Regions from separate parts of the Azoarcus sp. DN11 genome, predicted to be linked through region 1. Evidence: predicted binding sites of a transcription regulator. Region 1 holds the regulator's gene; the other holds the start of a gene.
What was found. Region 1 encodes FNR, which switches genes on or off when oxygen is low (the NO sensors DNR and NnrR bind a similar motif). Its sites were predicted from a motif close to TTGANCTAGNTCAA; they were not measured.
Positions count from the first base shown of each region.

Region 2: the regulator FNR is predicted to act here: its motif matches at 1,773-1,786, upstream of CDA09_RS01565 (DUF2249 domain-containing protein).

Region 1 is NZ_CP021731.1:3,644,580-3,647,782, forward strand. It holds gene hemN (oxygen-independent coproporphyrinogen III oxidase) at 1-827, opposite strand, end outside; gene fnr (fumarate/nitrate reduction transcriptional regulator Fnr) at 961-1,707, shown strand; gene CDA09_RS16835 (hemerythrin domain-containing protein) at 1,747-2,277, opposite strand; gene CDA09_RS16840 (SirB2 family protein) at 2,277-2,672, opposite strand; gene CDA09_RS16845 (NnrS family protein) at 2,676-3,203, opposite strand, start outside.
Region 2 is NZ_CP021731.1:348,984-352,186, reverse strand. It holds gene CDA09_RS01570 (bifunctional diguanylate cyclase/phosphodiesterase) at 1-1,528, opposite strand, end outside; gene CDA09_RS01565 (DUF2249 domain-containing protein) at 1,863-2,219, shown strand; gene CDA09_RS01560 (B12-binding domain-containing radical SAM protein) at 2,251-3,203, opposite strand, start outside.

The DNA of each region.
Region 1 (3,203 bases):
AGGATCTGCAGCTTGGTGTCCGAGGTCGGCATGTCGTTGATCGAGATACGGCGCTGCGGCTTGAACAGGCCCGGCAGGTGCGCGTAGCTGTACAGCGAGATGCGATCCGGCGACAGCTCCAGTACCTGCTCCAGCGTGCGGTTGAAGCTGATGATGTTCTGGCGCGGCAGGCCGTAGATCAGGTCCATGCTGATGGACTTGAAGCCGGTGGCGCGGGCCGACTCGATCACGAGCCTGGTTTCATCGAAGCTCTGGATGCGATTGACCGCTTCCTGCACGTCTTCGTTGAAGTCCTGCACGCCCACGCTCATGCGGTTGAAGCCGAGGTCGGCGAGCAGCTTCACGGTGTCGAAGTCGACCTTGCGCGGATCGACCTCGATCGAGTATTCGCCGTTCGGCACCAGCGTGAAGCGCTTGTGCACCGAATCCATGAGCTGGCGCAGCTCGTCATGCGACAGGAAGGTCGGCGTGCCGCCGCCGAGGTGAAGCTGCGTGACCTGGTGGCTACCGCCCAATGCGGCGGCCTGCATCCCGATTTCCTTATCGAGATACTTCAGGTACTTCGCCGAACGTGCATGATCTTTCGTGATGATCTTGTTGCACGCGCAGTAGTAGCAGATCGTGTTACAGAACGGGATGTGGAAGTATAATGAGAGCGGTTTGCTCACGCCCCCGACACCGCGTTGCGCCAGCCAGTCCCGCAATGCACGGGCATCGAACGCTTCGACGAAGCGGTCGGCCGTCGGGTAGGACGTGTAGCGCGGCCCATTGATGTCGAACCGGCGAATCAGCTGCTGGTCGAACACAAGATCTTTCTGACTGGTCATGGATGTTTCGCTTGAGTGCATTCCGTACGATCTCAAAAAGCCGCAGTTTTGTGGTTGACGTGGATCAACGGTCCATTCCGCCGGGCGCCTGCCACTTCTCGGTCGATGTAGAAGGAACAATATTATCGTGCAAATGAAGGCGACGGTGCCGATTACAGTCGCGAGCCTGAAGGTCGCATGCTCCCAGTGCAACCTGGTCGAACTGTGCCTGCCCTTCGGGATGTCGGAATCGGAAATCGACCGTCTCGACGAACTGGTCGGTGCGCGGCGCAAGATCAAGCGGCAGCAGCATCTGTATCGCGCGGGCGATCCGTTCGAGGCGATCTACGCGATCCGCGCAGGTTCGTTCAAGACCGACGTGCTACTCGAGGACGGGCGCGAACAGGTCACCGGCTTCCAGATGACCGGCGAAATGCTCGGTCTCGACGGCATCAGCACCGAAGCCCATTCCTGCAATGCGATCGCGCTCGAAGACAGCGAAGTCTGCGTGATCGCCTACAGCAAGCTCGAGGAACTGTCGCGCGTGGTCGAAGGCCTACAGCTCCAGTTCCACAAGGTCATGAGCCGCGAGATCGTGCGCGACCACGGCGTGATGACCCTCCTCGGCTCGATGCGCGCCGAAGAGCGCCTGGCGGCCTTCCTGCTCAACATGTCGCAGCGTTTCACGGCGCGCGGCTTCTCCCCCGCGGAATTCCACCTTCGCATGACCCGCGAGGAGATCGGCTCCTATCTGGGCCTCAAGCTCGAAACGGTGTCGCGGGCCTTCTCGAAGTTCCAGGACGAAGGCCTGATCGCGGTCCAGCAGAAGCACATCCGCATTCTCGACATCGTCGGCCTGAAGCGGCTGATCCAGCACCCGTCGCCGTCGCCCCGCCCCTGACCGGGGTGCGTGCCGTGCCGCCGATTGCGGCGCCCCGCCCTATTGGCGCCGCCGCGCAGTCATCGTTCCCGACAGCACCTCGATATCCTGCGCGCCGAGCACGCTGCGGGCGACGGGGAGCAATTCGCCTTCCTCCCGCGCGATGTGACGCCGGTAAGCGCCCGCGAATTCCTCCACCGCGGCCGGCGTCAGGTCGGCACTTTCTCCGCGCGCGATGCACTCGAGCCGCGCGCGCATCTGCGCCCAGCCCGCGAACAGCCGCTGGTGATCCGCCAGGATCCAGTCGATGAGCGTACCGAGCTCGCCCCGCCGGGCCTCATCGACGCGCTCGCGCAGGACGGGAAAGAGATCGTCCTCCTCGTCCTGGTGGTGCTTCACCGCGGCAACATCGAAGTAGCGCATCACGTTGGTCGCGGCCTGTTGCGCCTGGCGGTCGGGACCATGCTCGGGAAGCCAGGCCGCGAGCCGGGCCAGCGTGGCCAGTTGTGCCTGCAGGCGCTCATGGCAGGCTTCGAGCATCTCGAGCGGGGTTTCGAAACCCGGCGACGTGGGGATCAGCGAATCGGCCATCAAAACACTCCGGTAAGAGTCAGGAATCCGGCGGGGTTCTTGCTCAACGCCACCGAGACGATCCACGAGAAAGTGACGACGGCCGCGGCCAGCGCCAGCACGCGGGTCCGCATCGTGCGACCCCAGCGCAGCGCAGTCGCGCCGAGAAGGATGTAGACGACGAGACCGATGACCTTCGCGGTGACCCAGGGCACGACGAAGGGATACTGCCCGCTCATCACCGCAAGCGTGATCGCGCTCCCCAGGAATACCGTATCGATGATGTGCGGCAGGATGCGCGTCACACGATGATCGACGAGGGGACTCCGGAGCATCATCCATAGGCCCTGCAGCAGGAAGCCGCTGCCGCTCAGAACGGCACACGTGACGTGCAGGTGCTTGACCGTCAGGTACATGGATCACCCAGGGCGACCGTCGCTGCGCGGCCGCCAGTAGATTGGCAGGTAGCGTGTGGCCCAGGCGCCGAACACGCCCAGCCAGCCCAGGACGGCGAGCAGCATGACCGTGGCGGACCAGCCCGCGGGAACCACTTCAGCAAGGACCCGGATCACGACCACCAGTTCCAGCCCGAGGAACAGTCCCCAGGTCAGCCGGTCGGCGACGAGCTTGCGTCCGGAGTGGCCCAGGCTGACACGCGAGACCATCGCCAACAGGACGGATCCGAAGAAGCCGACGCCGATCGCATGCAGGGGCGCCAGCCCCAGGACCGCGTAACCCAGCAACGATGCGACGCCCTGGATGGAGAACAGCGTCAGCGCGATTCCGAGCCAGAGAAAGCCGATGTGCAGCATCCCCAGCAGCGGCACCTTCAGCGCCGGAACCGGCCTCCACTGCCGCGACAGCCACAGCGCGGCAAAGGCGGCGGGCGCATCGACCACCCAGCGCAGCGCCTGCAATCCCGCGACGTCCAGCACCGCATGCAGGGC
Region 2 (3,203 bases), 1.7 Mb from region 1:
CCGACGTGATCGTGCCTTCGGCATCCATCGTCATGATCCCCTGGCTCGACGCCGAGAACACGACCATCGCCTCGCGCATGCGCGCCTCGGTCAGGCGGCGCACGGTGATGTCCTCGACCGTGCCGACGCAGCGCGGCGGCTCGCCCGGCAGCACGATGCGTTCGGCGATCTCGCGCACCCAGCGGACCTCGCCGTCCAGCACCACGCGATGCTCGATGTCGAAAGCCTCGCCCGCGATCACCCGCCTCCACGCCCGCCGCACTGCGGCACGGTCTTCGACGTGCACGGCCTCGAGCAGGATCGGCCACGACAGCGGCCGGCCGGCGGCGAGCGCGAAGAGGCGGCGCGTCTCGGCCGACAGTTCCAGCTTGCGCGTGCGCGGCAGGTACACCCAGCTGCCGACGTGCGCGATCGCCTGCGCGCGGTTGAGGTCGGCGGTGCGCTCCTCGACCAGCGACTCCAGCTCGCTCTCGTGCGCCTTCAGCTCCTCGAGCAGGCTCACGATGCTGGCCGCCAGATCGCCGACCTCGTCGTTGCCGAAGCGCCCCGGGCTGAACCCCGGCCGCGCCTGCCCGGTCAGCGCGACCACCCCGGCTTCCCTCGCCAGCTCCTCGATGCGGCGCGTCTGCGCGCGCGCCAGCACGCTGTTCGCGGCCCCGACCAGCAGGATCGCGATCAGGCCCCACCCCACATGCTCGATCAGCAGCGACTCGATCGGCTGCTCGAACACCTCGGCGTCCATGCTGACCTTCACCTGCAGCGGCGCGGACAGCGGCGGCCCGGATTTCACGGTGCGCGAACTCGTCACCAGCCGCGCGGATTCGCCGGAAAAGGCGCGTTTCACCAGCGGCTCGCCCCCGGCGGCCAACTCCACGCCGATCACGCCGTCGTCCTGCAGATCGAAGGGCGAGCCGGCGCCGAGCAGCCACTGGCTGAGATTGGCCTCGAACACCAGCGCGCCCTCGAACGTGCCGGTGGCGCTGAACAGGATCGGCACCGCGATGCGCAGGATCGCGTCGGTGCCGCGCCGGTCGATGGCCGCATACGTCTCGCCGCGCAGCACCCGGTCCGACAGCCACGCCTCGCCACGGTAGCTGCGCGGCCCCTTGCGGGCGGCGACGGGTTCGCCGCGGTAGTCGGTCAGGACCAGGTTGTAGTCGATGGAGACCGGCAAGGTATGCCGGGCGAGGAAAGGTCGCAGGTAGGTGTCGCGGCCCTGCGAATCGAGCAGGGCATTCGACAGCAGCGGCTGTTCCGCCAGGGCTGCCAGCTCGCGATGCGCGAGATCCAGGGTCCGTTCGATGCGTTCCGACACGGAGGCGGCGATCTGCGCGAGGTGCCCCTCGGCGATGCCGTGCGCGAGCGTGCGCGCGTTGAAGTACGACGAGGCGGTCATCACCACGACGACGAGCGTCGTCAGTGCCGCGCCGTACAGCGTGTAGCGCCCGCGCAGCCCGAGCCGCATGCCTTTCCGCGCGGGCGGTGCCTCGCCGGGCTCGCGGGCTGCCGGAAGCGGGTCAGCGCGCATCGACCGCCCGACTCCTGCCCGCCCCGGCAAGGCCGCTCCGCGCCACGCGTCCCCGCACGGCGACTGTCACGACCGCGCCCCGGCTGCAGTCCCCGATGGAACGGTGCCCAAGCAGCATCATCCTCATATCCCGAATATCTTCTTGTTTTATCGGAAGATAGCACAGGCGGCCGCAGCCTGCACATTGTCATATAACCGAAAGAAACAAATTACTCCCATAGGTTCGTGCACCCCGGTCCGATTCTTGTTCTGGCTCAAGGCGCGGGGCATGTGCGCCGCCTACGATCGGCACCCTGCGGTCCCCAATTTGACCGCCCACCCGGAGACCCCAGCCATGAGCGACCTTCCCATGTTCGACAACGCGATCTTTCCCTTCGACGCCCGCGGCGTCGCCAAACGCTTCCGCCACGCGGCGATCTTCGGCGCCCTCGAGTCGCTCGAGGACGGCGAGACGATGCGCTTCGTGAACGATCACGACCCCCTGCCGCTGCTCGGCCAGATCCAGCAGCGCTACGGCTCGCAGGTCACAATCGAGTACGTCGCGCGCGAACCGGGCAACATCGTCATCGACTTCCGCATCCAGCTGCAGCCGCGCGACGCCGAATCGACGCCGGCGCAGGCCCAGGCACCGGCCCGCCAGGGCGGTGGCTGCGGCGGCGGTGGCGGCGGCTGCGGCTGCTCGGGCCACTGATCCCCCGGCCGGGCCCGGCCGCGCGCCGGGCTCAGGCGCCGCGCAGCAGGTAGGCGAGCGCGCCGGGCGCGCGCGCCAGCCCGGCGCTCGACAGGTAATGCCGCCAGTGGCGCGCGAGATGCCGCGCGACGAAGCCCGGGCGCAGATAGAAAGTGCGGTAGAAGCGCCGCTGCAAGGCGGCGAGCGCCGCCGGCGGGATGCGGCTGCAGCTGCTCGCCGGTGTGAGGTAATGGTAGTCCGCGCCATGCGTGCGCACCTGCCGGGGCAGCTCGCCCCACAGGGGCACGTCCGGATACGGACGGTAGATCTGCATCTGCAGGTAATCGGGGCGGATGCGCCGCGCCAGCGCGAGCGTGTCCTCCGCGTCCTCCTCGGTCTCGTCCGGCATGCCCACCATGAACAGCGCCACCGAGCCGATGCCCGCGCGGTCGAGGCGTTCGAACGCCGACTCGGTCGCCGTAATCCAGCCCGCCCCATCGGCGGTCTTGCCCAGACGCTCGATCAGGCGTGCCGAACCGCTGTCGACGCCCACCTTGAGCAACACCGCCCCCGACTCGGACGCCGCCGCGACGCGATCGGCGTCGAGTTCGTCGGGACGCGCATTCGCCATCCACGGCAGTCCGACCCCGCGCCGCACCAGCGCATCGGCCAGCTGCAGGAAGCGCGCGCGATGCACCAGCAGCGAATCGTCCTCGAAGGCGATCGCCTGCGCGCCCGCGTCCTTCAGCGCGAGCACCTCGTCGACGACCGCATCGACGGTCCGCACGCGCAGATCCCGCCCGACGCTCTTGCGCACGATCGCCGTGCAGTGACGGCAGGGACGCGGGCATCCCCACGCCGTCAGCACGTAAGCCCAGCGCGACACCGGGCGCCCGCGCACCGGGAACGGAAAGGCGTAGGCCGTCAGCTCGTCGCGCGCGACCTGCGGCCACGGCAGCACGTCCGGCGCCGCGACGAGCGCGATTGCGCCGCTCGCGATGCGCT